Regions from separate parts of the Pseudoalteromonas sp. R3 genome, predicted to be linked through region 2. Evidence: predicted binding sites of a transcription regulator. Region 2 holds the regulator's gene; each other region holds the start of a gene.
The links. The regulator sigma-54, encoded in region 2, starts transcription at its own class of promoters, with help from an activator protein. The targets are predictions, from matches to a motif close to GTTGGCACGNNNNTNGNNT.

Region 1: the regulator sigma-54 is predicted to act here: its motif matches at 3,084-3,102, upstream of ELR70_RS02575 (DUF4097 family beta strand repeat-containing protein).
Region 3: the regulator sigma-54 is predicted to act here: its motif matches at 1,475-1,493, upstream of flgJ (flagellar assembly peptidoglycan hydrolase FlgJ).
Region 4: the regulator sigma-54 is predicted to act here: its motif matches at 1,936-1,954, upstream of ELR70_RS10280 (FimV/HubP family polar landmark protein).

The regions. Positions count from the first base shown of each region.
Region 1 is NZ_CP034834.1:699,961-704,065, forward strand. It holds gene ELR70_RS02560 (ATP-binding protein) at 1-16, opposite strand, end outside; gene ELR70_RS02565 (AraC family transcriptional regulator) at 70-1,104, opposite strand; gene ELR70_RS02570 (SDR family oxidoreductase) at 1,104-1,883, opposite strand; gene ELR70_RS02575 (DUF4097 family beta strand repeat-containing protein) at 2,015-3,043, opposite strand; gene ELR70_RS02580 (MBL fold metallo-hydrolase) at 3,300-4,085, shown strand; gene ELR70_RS25825 (GNAT family N-acetyltransferase) at 4,069-4,105, opposite strand, start outside.
Region 2 is NZ_CP034835.1:434,045-438,149, forward strand. It holds gene ELR70_RS06845 (PTS sugar transporter subunit IIA) at 1-157, opposite strand, end outside; gene hpf (ribosome hibernation promoting factor) at 160-447, opposite strand; gene ELR70_RS06855 (RNA polymerase factor sigma-54) at 473-1,981, opposite strand; gene lptB (LPS export ABC transporter ATP-binding protein) at 2,026-2,751, opposite strand; gene lptA (lipopolysaccharide transport periplasmic protein LptA) at 2,748-3,287, opposite strand; gene lptC (LPS export ABC transporter periplasmic protein LptC) at 3,277-3,831, opposite strand; gene kdsC (3-deoxy-manno-octulosonate-8-phosphatase KdsC) at 3,828-4,105, opposite strand, start outside.
Region 3 is NZ_CP034835.1:3,165,946-3,170,050, forward strand. It holds gene flgK (flagellar hook-associated protein FlgK) at 1-453, opposite strand, end outside; gene flgJ (flagellar assembly peptidoglycan hydrolase FlgJ) at 455-1,438, opposite strand; gene ELR70_RS18975 (flagellar basal body P-ring protein FlgI) at 1,542-2,636, opposite strand; gene flgH (flagellar basal body L-ring protein FlgH) at 2,648-3,337, opposite strand; gene flgG (flagellar basal-body rod protein FlgG) at 3,353-4,105, opposite strand, start outside.
Region 4 is NZ_CP034835.1:1,237,337-1,241,441, forward strand. It holds gene ELR70_RS10270 (4-phosphoerythronate dehydrogenase) at 1-671, shown strand, start outside; gene ELR70_RS10275 (aspartate-semialdehyde dehydrogenase) at 673-1,689, shown strand; gene ELR70_RS10280 (FimV/HubP family polar landmark protein) at 2,027-4,105, shown strand, end outside.

The DNA of each region.
Region 1 (4,105 bases), on a different replicon from region 2:
CGAATAAGTTCTTCAAAATTAACGTCCGGTAGTGTGACGTTAAATTTTATGTGTTATCGGAATAAACGCCTATCCAACTTTTCTATTAAATTGAATAATCCTTGTTAGCTCCCGCTTCATCCTGATGCCTAAACTGACCGGGGGCACTCCATGCCATTGGCTAAAGGCCCTGATGAACGTATTGGCGTCACTAAAGCCGAGTAAAAAGGCGATTTCTTGCAACGACATACTGGAGCGGCGCAGATATTGGCGGGCCAGATCGGAGCGCAATGTACTTAACAGAGACTGAAAGTTGACAGACTCACCATCCAGTTTGCGTTGTAAGGTACGTTTGCTGATCGCCAGTTTTCCGGCCACCTGGTCTGCACTTACCTGCCCTGACGGCAATAGTTCCATCAGCAGTGCTTTGACCTTCTGTGTCATACTGGCAGAAGCATCGAGTTCAGCCAGACGACGAGCAAGATCATTTTCAAAAAAAGACCACATGGCGGCGTTTTCAGTCAGAAATGGCCGCTGTGCATCCTCAGTGCTGAAACGCAATGCAACCTGGTGACTGAGGTTAAGTTCGGTACCAAAATAATCATTAAACTCTGCGGCGTTGTCGGGAAGTTGTGTGACGTACAATGCTGCGGGTACTATCTGAGTACGAGTTGCAAGGCGAGCGAGCTGGGTGAAAAATGCCAGTTCACATAGTTCAACCGACTTAGGTAAAGGCTTGTCATAGCCGTAACAATCAAGACTGAGTAATAAACCCTGATTGTCTTCTCGGACATCCAGGGTCAGCGGTCCTATCAGAGGTTTGTAACTGCTGAGACGACGCATTGCTGCGCTCAGATTGGCGCTACAAAGGCAAGCGAAAATAGCCGGATCGAACGCCTCAACGTTGAGATGCTGTGCCAGTTTAAGTGGCAGTGTTTCACCTATTTGCTCTTCCATGGCATGCCACAGGTCAAAATACTGCGCGGCATTCAATGAAGCAGGCAAGCTTTGCCACAGGTCAGCTGGTAATTTTGCCTGTTTTAACAGTTGTGCCTGATCCAGACCAAGGTCTTTAAATAAAATCAGGCAATGGGGCGACAGGGTAAATTTGGAGGTGCGCTTCATTACTTTTCCATTGTACGGCGAGACATAGACAATACCAAAGCGCGAGGTAACAGAGGCACTATCCAGTTTAGTAAGAAGTTTAGCATAGGCTCATTAAACGACAATAGTTTACCTCTTTGCATAGCCTGATAGCCACATTTGGCGACAGATGAGGCGCTTTTACCTTGCTTGAACACAGCCAGGTCTTCAAGGTTGCCTGTTTTGGCAAACTCCGTGGCTACGGCACCCGGACATAGGGCCGTGACACTGATCCCCTGCTCTTTCAGCTCTTCTGCCAGAGCTTGAGAAAACGAAGTAACAAAGGCTTTGGTTGCATAATAAGTGGCTTGTAGTGGGCCCGGGATAAACGATGCTGTGGAAGAGACGTTAAGGATTTTGCCACTTTTTCGCGCTGTCATATCCTGAACAAACAAGTGAGTCAGTGCTACCAGGCTACTAATGTTAACCTGGATCATTTCGAGGTCCGCTTGCAGTTCACGTTCATGAAAAAAACCATGGCCGCCGAAGCCGGCATTGTTGATCAAAACATCGACTTCAATACCCTGTTGCTTGGTTGCTGTGTAGATCTGTTGTGCTGAGCCAGGATCCGTCAGGTCGGCTGTAATGACACTGGCCTTGACACCATAGGCTTGCTCCAGCTCGTTTTTCAGCGTATTGAGTTTACCTTCTGAGCGGGCAACGAGGATCAGATCTCCCCCTCGCTGAGCATGCAAGCGAGCCAGCTCTAAACCAATACCTGAAGATGCGCCTGTAATGAGTGCTGTGTTTGTGTATGTCATGATGTCACCTTATTGCCTGAGTTGATGATGCCATTGTAGAAGCTGGCATCAAGAAGTTCACTGGCAAAAGGTGACGCTTTACTTGCAAAAGGTGTCGTTCTTTTTATTCGTGGAGATGGAATTACATCGAGCTAGTCCCGAATGTTGACCTCACCGCGCACTTTTTCGATGCGCTGGCCACCCGAAGTATCACCTGTGATGGTGAGGCCGCCAGCTTCAATTACTTCGATGTCGCCGGAATCATCATCAATGGTGACGTGGCCTTTGATGTTTTGTAGTACCAGGTTACCACTGCCATCGTTTACGTTGACATTGCCCTGCACGTCCTGAACTTTGATGAAACCAGAGTCATCGCGTAAGTCCAGCGAGCTACCACCACGGATCTCAAGATTGCCAGAACCATCGACAATGATCAGATCGCCGCTCAAGTCAGTCAGGCTGATGTTACCTGATTCATCGTCCAGATTGAGTGAGCGCCCACCAATGATTTGCAGGTCGCCGGAGCCATCTTCGATGTCCATATCGCCACGAATGTCTGTGATATAAACTTGCCCAGAGGCATCGTCGAGTTTAAGCTGACTGCCGCCCTGAATACTGATATCGCCAGAGCCATCCTCGATATCCAGCATACCGCTGACACCACGGATAAGCATTTGTCCTGAGCCATCATCAATTTTGACATTGGCCGCGCCATTAATACTGATGTCCCCGGAACCGTCTTCCAGTTCAATATCGCCTGTCATTCCTGTAATGGCAATGTCGCCAGAACTATCGTCAATATCTAATGCCAGATGTTTAGGCACACGCACTGTGAGATCGATTCTGGGGCTATTGCCGCTGTACCAGACAATACCAACCCGGGTGTTTTGTTTTGCGACGAGTCGGGCGTTATTGCCGTCCTGTTCAAGACTGAGCTGATAGCTATGCTCTTTGTCGGTCAGTATCTTGGCCTCGACTTCGATGTGTGTGAGGTTATCGTCACCAACGATGTCCAGTGAACCCGCACTGGTATCTGCGACCAGGCTGGAGAGGTTTGCTGCATCCAGTGTCAGGCTTTGTTGCAGTTCTACATCGGCCACTGTTTTACTGTGGCCATCAATATGGATTACACAACCACTAAGTGCTAATGCTGCGAATAAAGGAGAGAGTTTTTTTATCATGGTGAGTTTCCATTTTGTTCTTTTTCGATATGTACAGGTTTAGCAAAACGAGTGCCAAAAATATAAATCTAATAATATCATAGTGATATGGGGTTTTGCGGCCTCGATAATGGATGCAGTGTGACTGACTTTGGTGAATTTGACCAAATATTAGTGTAACTAATTATGTGTGTAGGTTTGAGTGTGTCACTGAATTGTCAATTATTGCATCTAGCATTGGACTTGTACCGAGTGGCTTTCATTGACGAGCAGACAGATGTTACATTCGATAGTAACCCGGCCGACACAGGACAATACGAGTGATACGCAGGCGCTGGCAAGAATTCCGGATTGCGCTATGTTTCTCGGGGTTGGGGCGGCCAGTGCTGCGGAGCTTGGGAATTCAGCATGTGTTATCTGCAGTAACGACTCACCCTGGTTACTTATCGACTGTGGCCACGATACCCTGTTGCGATTTAAGCGGGCTTTTGGCGGTCAGTCTCTGCCTCAGGCGGTATTTATTACTCACCTGCATTACGATCATATTGGCGGGCTGGAACAGCTCTACTTCAAAGCGGCATTGCGTGAGCAAAAAGTCCGCTTGTATGTGCCTGTGCAACTTATCCAGTCATTGTGTGCCATGCTGGCTTATACTGGGTTGGCAGAGCAACGTGAAGATGTCTGGCACACTTTTGAGTTACACCCGGTTGGTGAGTACTTTTTTCATCAGCAGGTTCGGCTAAATTGTTATCCGGTGCGTCATCAGGCCCCTGGCAGCGCTTTTTCCCTGCATTTGCCCGGACGGTTTTTCTACAGCGGTGATACCCGCCCCATCCCTGAACTATTAATACACCACGTAGGTCAGGGAGAGGTCATTTTTCACGATTGTGCAGCGTCGGGCAACCCCAGTCATGCTGGTCTGGATGAACTACTAAGAGAATATCCGCCAGTCATACTGGCCAGACTGTGGGCCTATCACTATCACGGGGAGGACGACGTACGTGCGTTTGAACACGCGGGTATTAGGTATGCCAAACCACAGCAAATTATTCCTTTTTGTTAAGCCCTTTACAGTGCGTACCC
Region 2 (4,105 bases):
TTTCTCTACTGAGTAGGGCATCCAGGATGTCATGGGCATTGCTATCAGGCAGCTGGCTGTGAGCCAACTCGCTGATGTATTCTAAGATGCGTTTTTTGCTATTAAAAAGGACCGCAGCTTTGCTGCAGTCCTGTGAAATCAATGAGCTTAGTTTCATGATTAGTGTCGAGTTAGCTTCTCTTTGTGCTTAATCACTTGGCGATCAAGCTTATCGATAAGTCCGTCTATTGCGGCATACATATCCCGGTGCTCGGTTGAGGCGAAGATCTCCCCCCCGTTCACATGTAATGTGGCTTCTGCTTTTTGAATGAGCTTTTCGACATCTAGGATTACATGCACGTTATTGATGTGATCAAAGTGCCTTTCTAGCTTCGCAAACTTGTTTGTTACATAGTCTCTTAACGAATCGGTGATTTCTACATGTCGACCAGTTAAATTTAGTTGCATAAGCATTTTCCTTCTGTAGTTACGTCTAAATCAAGCTTTTACGCTGATTCGACGGTGGGATAGCCAAAGACTCTCGGTATTTGGCAATTGTACGTCTAGCCACTTTGATCCCTTGATCTGCCAATACATCCGCAATTTTGCTGTCACTTAATGGCTTAGCTGTGTTTTCTGCGGCAATTAGCTTTTTGATCAATGCTCTGATTGCTGTCGAAGAGCATTCTCCTCCGTTTTCAGTGCTGACATGGCTTGAGAAGAAATACTTCAACTCATAAATACCGCGTGGCGTGTGCATATACTTTTGCGTTGTTACACGTGAAATCGTGGACTCATGCATGTCGACCATTTCGGCCACATCATTGAGTACCATCGGCTTCATTGCCTCGGGGCCATGTTCAAAGAATGCCTGTTGTTGTTGCACAATGCAATTGGTAACTTTCAATAAAGTTTCATTGCGGCTTTCGAGACTTTTAATAAACCATTTTGCCTCTTGCAAGTGCGAGCGGATAAACTGGCTGTCAGTGCTCGACTTTACTGAACGGGACATTGCAGCGTAGTGATCGTTTACTCTGATCTTCGGCATAGAGTCCGGGTTTAGTTCAACAACCCAGCGACCTTTCACCTTTTTGACCGAAACATCCGGGATTACATAGTCGGCCTCTTCTTGCACTATGCTGGCGGCAGGTTTTGGATTAAGACTGTGGATCAGGGTCATGACTTCTTTAAGCTCAGCTTCTTTGAGCTTAGTCTTTTTCATCAAAGTTCGGTAGTCACGACTTGCGAGTAGATCGATATGTTCTGTCAGAATTTCTTTGGTTTGAGAGAGCCAGGGAGTGGCAGAGTCAAACTGATTGAGCTGGATACACAGACACTCTTGCAAGCTGCGCGCAGCAATACCGACGGGATCAAATAATTGAACACGTTTTAGTACTGCTTCGACTTCATCCAATTCTATCAGTTCTTCATCATTATCCTGATTCATGCTCTCAACAATGTCTTCGCAGCTGATAGTCAGCAGACCTGCATCGTCAACGGCTTCGACTATTGCCAGGGCGATGGCCCTGTCAGTTGGACTAAAGGGGGTGAGCTCTAGTTGCCACATCATGTATTCTTGCAGCGTCTCTGTGGTTTTACCCTGATAGATGGTTTCATCTTCAGGCATAGGGCCTGAGCTGCTTGCCGGGGCGGCACTGATGTACTCATCCCAGGTGACGTCCATTGCCAGATCGTCACTCACAGTGTCTTTGTTTAATGCAGCATCGCTGTCTTGTTCGTAGTCACTGACAGCCGAGTCCTCAAAGCTGTCATTATCATTGGTCGCATGTTGTTCTAACTCAGTATCCGATTTGGACTGTGTTTCATTATCGTGTGATTCAGACTCACCTTCTTCCACTTCCAACAAAGGATTGCTATCAAGCGCTTCTTGGATTTCTTGTTGGAGATCTAGCGTACTCAACTGTAACAGACGAATAGCCTGTTGCAGCTGTGGTGTCATTGTCAGTTGCTGCCCCATGCGCAGCTGTAGCGATTGCCTCATGTATCTCTAACAATCCTTTTTGTTATTTACTTCTAATCTTATAACTATAGCCTGAATTGCTCACCTAGGTAGACATCCCGCACGGTTTGATCGGCCAGAACATGCTCCGGGGTGCCTGCTGCTATCAGTTCACCATGTGACACTATATAAGCTTTCTCACAGACGTCCAGCGTTTCACGTACATTGTGGTCGGTGATCAGCACGCCTATGCCGCGGTTTTTTAAGTGTTCTATAATTTTCTTTATATCTAACACCGAAATGGGATCAACGCCAGCGAAAGGCTCATCCAATAAGATAAATTTTGGATCTGCCGCAAGGGCACGTGCAATTTCTACCCGGCGACGTTCACCACCCGACAAGGCCATGCCCTGGCTATCCCGAATATGCTGGATATTAAATTCATCTAATAACTCGTTGAGGATGACTTCCCGCTGCTCTTTATTGAGCTCCTTACGGGTTTCCAAAATGGCCATCAGATTCTGATAGACGGTCAGTTTGCGAAAAATAGAGGACTCTTGAGGCAGGTAACCAATGCCTAACCTTGCCCGGCTGTGCATAGGCAGCAAGGTAATATCTTGATCATCAATGTGAATGCTGCCTTTGTCACTGGGCACCAGGCCGACGATCATGTAAAAGGTCGTGGTTTTACCTGCACCATTAGGGCCAAGGAGGCCAACAATGCTGCCAGCTTCAACGCTCAATTCGACGTTTTTGACAACTTGTCTGCCTTTGTAGCTCTTGGCCAGTGCTGTGGCTGTTAACTTGCTCACGGATTACCCTTCTTTTGTGAATTTTTACTGCTCTCTTTTTCGGGTAAAAGAATGGTTCTTACACGATTTTTCTCTTGATCGCCCCGTTGCGCGCTGATCAGCTTTTTCTCCATATCATAGACTATGGTTTGTGCGCTGATTTTCTGACCCGCCTGACTTATTTCTGCTCCGCCTTTGATGGTCAGCATACGGTTTGCCACATCATAACGTACTTCTTTGGCGGTTGCTTTTAGTAGTGAGCCATCTGCCTGGCGCTCTTGAAACACCGCCGGGCTACCTGTAGCAACCAGCAGCTGCTTGTTTTTACCCAGCTCTTCTCTGCGATGGACCTCGAGACGATCTGCCAAAATTGTTCGGTCACCATGGATGATTTCAACATTCTCTTCAAATACGCCAATGTTGGTTTGCAATTGGGCCAGCTGAGTTCCCGAGCTGATAATGACCTGGTCGGCTACCGTATCTTCGGCATAAGCGCTTGGATGAAAAGCACTTAAGGTGCACAGAAGGAACAGGGAATAAGTTAATTTATTGCTCATAATAAATCGTTTTAGTGTGGTTGATGAGTTCAATGATTTCGGTATTGAGATCGGCCACCAGGCCTTTACCTGAAATCGTTAAGTTGGGCCCGGTAATTTCAACCGGATGTTCAGAGCGCATGTGCTTTTCATTTATATCGACCTGTACATGATCGGCGTTGATATGCTTAATCATCGCATTGTCAGTGAGGTTTGTGGCTTGTACCTTGCCCTCTAGGATCAGCGTGTTGTTGCCATACAAAGTGGCTTCATTGGCTTTTAGTTGCCAGTTTTGCTGATCATTGTGAAGTGTAAAGATGGGCGCAGTAAAGTGGCTGAAGCCGAGTTCCTGATAAAGCTCCATTCTGTCCGCGGTGATTTGGTAGCTAAGCTGGCCATTCTCGGCATAATTGGTCTGCTTAAGATCGAGCGCGACGTAGTCAGGTTTGGCCAATACTTCTTCTGATTGCGGTGCTGTTTGACCCGATTGCGTTAAATAAGGATACCACAGCCAAAGCATGGTCAGACTGAATGCAAAGAGTAATAGGACACGAAGTACGGTCATACACTGCTGCCTTCATATCCTAAGGGCTTATTCTGACACAGCAACAGCAAATCAGTCAGTTCACGCACTGCACCATAGCCGCCGGGCAACAAGGTGGTATAGTCAGCCTGGCGGAGTACCATGGGGTGTGCATCATTCACTGCAACAGACAGGCCGACCTTTAGCATCACGGGTAAATCTGGGGCATCATCGCCAATGTAAGCAACCTCATGGTCTGCAAGTTGCAACTTATCTTTCAACTCGGCGTAACCTTGCAACTTATCCTCCATCCCCT
Region 3 (4,105 bases), 1.8 Mb from region 2:
GTTCACGATATTGCTCTGATCAAACACAATACCGGATAACCGGTCCATCTGGTCGATCAGGTTCTGAGCATCAGTCAAAAACAAAGAACGCGCAACCGTTGAAGAGGGTAAATTCATCGCCTCTTGCATATTATTGAACAGGGAGTTAATGCTCTGATTAAGATTATTTGATTCCTCACCAAATAAGGTATCAACCCGAGTGGCTTCCGTTACAAACTGATCATAATAAGCCTGACTCGATAAATCTCGATTTAGCTGTTTCTGGGCAAACTCATTGAGCAAACGTACCGTTTCACCACGGCCTACCTGATTGTTAATCATAGTAGTATGCTCTGTCCGCTCGCGAACGTAGCCTTTGGTATTCAGGTTTGCGATATTTTTACTGGTAGTCTGAAGTAGCTCAGAGCTGGCTCTGACTCCCGACGTACCAATATTCATAAGATTAAAGGACATCTTAATTTACTCCCTGATGCACTGACGCTGACAACATGGACTGAAACTCTCCTCTGCCCAACACACGTTTAATTTTCTCTGCATAATCTGGATCTGTTGCGTATCCGGCCTGCTGCAGCGCATCCAGGTATTGCTCCGGATTGTCTGTCTTATTCAAGGCATCCTGATACCTGGGATTTGACTGCAGGAAATCGACATAATCATTGATGCTATCTTTGAGCGACTCATAGGCTCTGAAGTTAGCTTGTTTTTTCACCGGCAGGCCCTGTTCAAACTCCAGTGTCATTTTACTGGCGCTGTCACCCTGCCACCGCTTATCTGCTTTGATGTTAAAAAGGTTAAAGCTGCTTTCACCGTCCTGACGCGTAATAATATGCTTGCCCCAGCCTGTTTCCAGCGCTGCCTGTGCAACCATGACGGCTGGATTAAGGCCTATCTTCTCTGCCGCAGATTTGGCATAGTCCCATAGCTGACTAATGAAAGATTCAGGATCATCGAATCGCACGTCGTCAGGCGCACTCTCTTTCACTTCTGGCTGTTTCTCGGCTTTGCGTTCTTTTTCTACGTTCGCTTGGCTCGCTTCACCATTGGCGATACGATCACTTTGCAACTCGGCACCAGTGCGCAGCACCGAGCCTGGCATATACCCGTCGCGATTCGGTGACAATTGCTGCACAATAAGATCAGCAAGACCCAGGCTCCCTTCACTTGAAAGCTGCATAGACATCTGCTGATCATGCATATCACGATAGAATTTGACACTGCTGGAGTTAAACGGACTGTCTTTGTCTTCCAGCACTTCATTCGCTTTACGCATACTGGTTAACATCATTTGTGTGAAAATAGATTCGAATTGTTGAGCCGCTTTGCGCAACGCTTCCTCAGAGGCATCGGCATCTCCGGTACTTTTCAGCGCGTCCTGTCTTAACGAGTTCAAATCGGTTAAGTCATAGAAACTTTGGTTGCGAGTCGGATCAGTATTCATTGCTCAAAATCACATCAATATACATAACCAATTACAATGCAATTATTGAGCCAATAAAAAAGCCCCGTAAAACGGGGCTAACTGTTTGATTATAAAAGAAGCATCAGATGACGACTAATTGACCATGTATCGCGCCAGCTTCTTTTAGCGCTTCAAGTATCGCCATCAAATCACCTGGTGCTGCTCCCACAGCATTGATTGCACGCACTAAGTCATCCAGGCTTGAACCGGGGTCAAATACAAACGCACGAGAATCATCTTGGTCAACATCGACAATGCTTTGACGCGTAACAGCCGTTTCTCCATCAGACAAAGGCTGTGGCTGAGACACATTCACCTGCTCCGCAATGGTCACGGTTAGTCCACCATGGGTGATGGCCGCTGGTTGCAATTTCACTTCTTTACCAATGACAATAGTACCGGTGCGTGAATTAACGATAATTTTGGCTGAGGTATCTGCTGGAGTGAACTCTAAATTCTCCAGGGTCGATAGATAGGCAACACGCTGTGATGGATCGCGCGGAGCTATAACTCGTACAGATGCCGCATCCATAGCCTGCGCACTTTGCGGGCCAACCAGATCATTGATAGTATCCGCCAGGCGTTTCGCCGTAGTAAAATCCGGGCGGTTAAGGTTAAACGTAATGTGATCGCCCTGCGTAAACGGACTTCTGACTGCACGCTCAACAGTACCGCCATTTGGGATCCGCCCTACCGTTGGCGTGTTAATGACCACACGGCTCCCATCTAACCCTTCTGCCCCTAAACCACCTACAATCATACTGCCCTGTGCAATGGCATAGACATTACCATCTACCCCTTTAAGGAAGGTCTGTAACAGAGTCCCGCCACGCAGGCTCCCGGCACTACCTATAGAAGACACGGTAACGTCAATTGTTTGACCAGGCTTTACAAACGCGGGTAACTCAGCATGCACGGCGACCGCTGCGACATTTTTAATTTTAGGCTTGAGGTTGGCGGGCATGGTAATGCCAAAGCTATTCAGCATGCCTTTAAAGCTTTGCTCGGTAAAGCGCGTTTGTTCGCCAGTTCCCGGTAAACCCACGACCAGACCATAGCCAACTAACTGGTTTGAGCGTACGCCCTCAACCATAGTTACATCTTTGATCCGCTCTGCATGTACAAACTGGCTTGTAACAAGTGACACGGCCAGAACAAGCATGTTGAATAATCTCATCGTCTTTTACCTCAAAATGGCATGATGGCGCTCATAAAGAACTTGGTCAGCCAGCCTGCACTTTGTACTTCCTGAGTATCACCTTTTCCTGAATACTGAATACGCGCATTGGCGATACGATTTGACTCCACCGTATTATCAGCATTGACATCTTGCGGCCTGACCAGGCCTTCAAGACGGATGAATTCCTCACCGGTGTTCAGTGTTAGCCACTTTTCGCCTCGGATCACTAAGTTACCATTTGGTAAAACTCGCATCACATTGACAGAAATATTACCAATCAGACTATTTGACTGGTTGGCCTGCGCGTCGCCCTGGAAGGACGAGTTTGAGCCAGCATCCAACTGAATACTTTTGCTTCCCCAGTTGACTGCTGCGCCCCCTAAACCAAGTATGGGATCAACATTCACTTCACTGTCTTTATCCAGCTTGGAATTTGCAGCCTTTGAAGCCTGCGTCGACTCTCGCAGCACAACCGTAATAATATCGCCTGTTCGAAGTGCCTTTTTGTCTGAATACAGATCGTTGGCATAGGCATTAAACAACGAGCCTGTTGGCACGACTGGCGCAGCCTCCGCTTCTGGGTACATGGGCGCGTAGTAAGGATCGTCCCGCTTAACATCTTTATTCTGCGTCGTTGTACAACCACTCAGTGCTATACAGCCTGCCGCTATCAGGCCAATTGTACGTAACTTATCCATACTACCCCCAATCAATTAAAGCTGTTGATTAATGTAACTAAGCATCTCATCGACTGAGTTGATCACTTTAGAGTTCATTTCGTAAACTCGTTGCGTTTCTATCAGATTGACCAGTTCTTCAGTTACGTTAACGTTAGATGTTTCCAATGCCCCTTGCACAATTGAGCCAAGCCCCTCAACGCCAGGGTTGCCTTGTACCGGTGCACCACTAACCGCCGTTTCGGTGTAAAGGTTTTGGCCAATCGGCTCAAGACCTGACGGGTTAATGAAATCGCTAATCACTAACTGGCCGATGACCGTGTTAGCCGCTTCACCCTGAATACTGACAGACACTTCACCATCTTGGGAGATGGTGATGGAATTGGCGTTATCCGGCACATTCATTTCCGGCTGTAACGGGAAACCTGCACCAGAAGTCACAATACGACCTTCTTCATCTGTGGTGAACTGACCATTACGCGTGTATGCGATTGTGCCGTCAGGCATCTGAATTTCAAAGAATCCCGGTCCCTGAACCATCCAGTCCAATGAGTTCTCTGTACTCAGCATATTACCTTGCGAAAAGTTTTTTTGGTTTGCCACGACTTTGGCACCGGCGCCTAGCATCAAACCTGATGGCAGTTCGGTATCCTGAGAGGAGCGCCCACCGGGTTGGTTAATATTCTGATAGAGTAAGTCTTCAAATATCGCGCGGCTCTTTTTATAGCCGACCGTACTAGCATTCGCCAGGTTATTTGAAATAACTGATATATCAGTCTGCTGGGCATC
Region 4 (4,105 bases), 800 kb from region 2:
CTTTAGCGCAGCACATGCCACTTGATGAACTGTTAGCACAAGCTGATATCGTTACTTTCCATGTGCCTTTGATTAAAACCGGTGTTCATCAGACCCGACACATGCTTAATGCTGAACGCATAGCAACGCTTAAGCCTGATATGCTGGTGATCAATGCAAGCCGGGGAGATGTGATTGATAATCAGGCTTTGTTAGAAGCGCTTGAGAACGGCCAAGCAATCGATTTGGTTTTAGATGTATGGGAAAATGAACCCAATATACTAATGCCCTTGTTAGACCATACATTGTTTGCTTCAGTGCACATTGCTGGTCACACACTTGAGGGGAAAGCTCGCGGAACGCAAATGTTATATCAGGCCTTGTGTGATCAACTCGGTATTGCGGCTACAAAGTCGCTTGAGTCGTTTTTGCCAATCCCGGCACTGACATCCTGTTATGCAGAGCATACGCTTAGCGAACTGGAGCTCGGCAGATTGGTCCATCTGGTCTATGATATTCGTCGGGATGATGGCCTGATGCGTAATAATATCAACAGTCAGGGGTTTGATATGTTGCGCAAAAATTACCCACCGCGTCGGGAGTTCAATACCTTGACGGTGCAAAATGCACCTCAGTGTGGTAAGCAGTTACAACAGCTTGGTTTTAAAGTAGTTAATTCGAATGAGGAATAATATGTCGCAGAAATATGATGTGGCGGTGCTCGGTGCAACCGGGTTGGTAGGTAAGCAAATTATTGAAACTCTGGCCGAGCGAAAGTTCCCGGTTGGCAACCTGTATCCTCTGGCAAGCAGCCGCAGTGCGGGTGAAGAAATTGAGTTTAATGGTGAGACGCTCACTGTGTTGGATGTGGCTGAGTTTGATTTTAGTCAGGCACATATAGGCTTGTTTTCAGCCGGTGGCAGCGTGTCGGAACAGTATGCACCAATAGCGGCAGAAGCGGGCTGTGTTGTCATTGATAACACATCACACTTTAGATATGACTATGATGTGCCTTTGGTTGTACCTGAGGTAAACAGTGCCAGCCTGGCTGATTTTCGCAATCGTAATATCATCGCCAACCCAAATTGTTCGACCATTCAAATGATGGTTGCGTTGAAACCTATCTATGATGCCTATGGTATTGATCGTATCAATGTGTCTACCTATCAAGCTGTATCTGGTGCAGGTAAAGAGGCGGTTGAAGAGCTGGCTAAACAAACTGCTAATCTGATGAATGCCCGACCTATGGAAAATGAGGTCTTCACTAAGCAAATCGCCTTTAATGTCATTCCGCAAATTGATGCCTTCCAGGACAATGGCTATACCAAAGAAGAAATGAAAATGGTCTGGGAGACGCAAAAAATCCTGGGCGATAGTAGTGTTATGGTGAACCCGACGGCCGTTCGTGTTCCTGTTTTTTATGGTCATGCTGAGGCAATCCACCTAGAAACACGCATGCCTTACGATCTTGAACATATCAAGCAGTTGTTAAATGATGCTCCCGGTATCGAACTGGTTGAAGATGAACAGGATTATCCAACACCGGTCAGTGACGCCAGCGGTAACGACACCGTGTATGTAGGTCGACTGAGAGCGGATATTTCACATCCACATGGCCTGAACCTGTGGGTTGTGTCTGACAACACCCGTAAAGGTGCTGCAACTAACAGCGTACAGATTGCCGAAGAGTTGATCGCGCACTATCTGTAACGATTGCCGGGCCCGTGAACAACGGCGGGTCCAAATTCCTTTCAAATTCCTTTTCTGTTTGTTCCCATACGGCAGCAATTTGCCACTTTTCACTTCTCATCCGCCAAGTCTGTGTATTTCGTCTATCCTTGAGTGTATTCAGAGGCTTAAATAAAGAATTAGTAACTCACCAAAAAGCATGATAAGAATGTTAATTTTCAATACTTTGGCGATGGATATTCACCGTTATCTGGTTTATAGTTGGCAATTGGAACAGAGCTTGCACAAGCCCTATTAAGCACAATTCAGTAGTCGCGTTGCCGCCAGGGCAGCGCTAGAGAGTATACAAAGGAACAGCATGCGCGGTTTAGCCTTTATTTGTATCTTAGCAATGGCCCTAATTGCAGCGCCCGTTCATACCCAGGACGGGACCGTTCTCAAAGGTCCGAAAGGGGTTGATCTGGGACTTCAGGGACGCTCAGTTGGCCCAATAAAGTCAACAGATACCTTATGGCGCATCGCGCACAAAGTGCGGCCTAATGACTCCGTTTCTATCTACCAGGTAATGCAGGCTCTATATGAGAAAAACCCACAGGCTTTTCTCGACAACAACCTGAACCATATGCGCGATGGCGCTTATCTGAAAATTCCAACTTTAGCTGAAATACGTCGCGTTAATGCACAGTTAGCACGTCAAAAATCTGATCAAGACGATGAGCTATGGGAGCTGAAAAAAAGTGGTAAGCTTGACCAGGCTACCATAGATGCTGCCGATAAGCGGGTAACGCAAGCGCGTAAAGTTGATGTAGAAGAAGCCCGTGAAGCGTTAACCAACGAGCTAAAATCACTCAAAATGGAGCAAGACTCGCGTCTGCTCGATTTACAAACTCAGTTTAAAACCTCCGTACGTAGTGTTGAAGAGATCCTTCAGGAAAACAACGAACTCGAGAAAAAACTAAATAATATTTCTGAAGAGCTTAAGAATGTTCAGGAGCAGCTGGGCAGAGATAGCGAAATTCAGCAGCAGCTTAAAGCTGTGATTGATATGCAAAGTGAAATGATTGCGCAGCAGCAGATGCAGGCACAAGCAGAAGCTGAATTTAGCATTACTAAGCTGTTTTCCAACCCTCTGGTTGTTGCCTTACTGGCGACCATTCCTGCCTTACTGATCATTGGTGCGGTTGTGATGCGTATGCGCAAAGGCAAGGCAAAACAAGCGGAGGAAGACGATGAATTTTTACCACAGTCACCAGCACCAGCCGCTGCTGCGGCAGCAACGGCAACAGCGGCAGCAGCCGACCCGCTCGATCTGGATATGCCACATGACAGTGGTGAAGATGCCCTAAACGAAGGCGTGCAGCTCGATGACGATATTTTACCGGATGATGAAATCGTCTTTGATAGCCTGGACGATGACGCATTTGAAGAAGGCAATGACACGCTTGAACAGGATGAACTGGACAGTTTACTGAACGATGACATCGTGTTTGATGATGAATCGGATGTTAATGCCCAGCAGTCAGGTGCGGACGATCTTGATGAGTTCCTGCAACAAAACTTCGACGAAGCAGATGACAGCCTGGGTGATGAAATTACTCTGGATGTCGACGCTGATGCAGCGTCGGGCGATAACGACATACTGAGCGCCGATGATATTGATGATCTGTTCAACGAAGTCAGCGAAGGAGCAGATGACGATACTCTGGATGTAAGTGATGACGCACTTGCCGCACTTAGCGAAGAATTGGCCGAAGAAAGTCTCGAAGAAGTTGAACCTGTGGAGACTGAAGCCCCCGCAGATGAAGACTTTGATCTTGACGACATTGATAGCTTAATAGATGAAGTTGGTGAGTCGCCCCCAAAGTCCCCAGCGGCTGATGGAGCAGCGACAGACGACGGTATTCTAAGTGCTGATGACATTGATGACTTACTCGATGGTGCACTTGATGACGAGCCTGACATCGCAGAAGACGATTTTGACGTTGACGATATCGACAGCTTGCTCGATCAGGCCCAAGATACTGGTGACAACACTGCCCTCCCTGAAGAATCGGAACTTGACTCTGATGATATAGACAGCCTGCTGGACGAGGCATCCAGCGAAGCCCCCGACGCAGACTTGCTGGCAGAAGAGCCCGATGACATAGACAGCCTGCTGGAAGAGGCATCCAGCGAAGCCGCTGACTCAGACTTACTGGCAGAAGAGCCCGACGATATAGACAGCCTGCTGGAAGAGGCATCCAGCGAAGCCGCTGACTTACTGGCAGAAGAGCCCGACGACATAGACAGCCTGCTTGAGGAGGCATCCAGCGAAGCCGCTGATGCAGACTTACTGGCAGAAGAGCCCGATGACATAGACAGTCTGCTGGAAGAGGCATCCAGCGAAACCGCTGACGCAGACTTACTGGCAGAAGAGCCCGATGACATAGACAGCCTG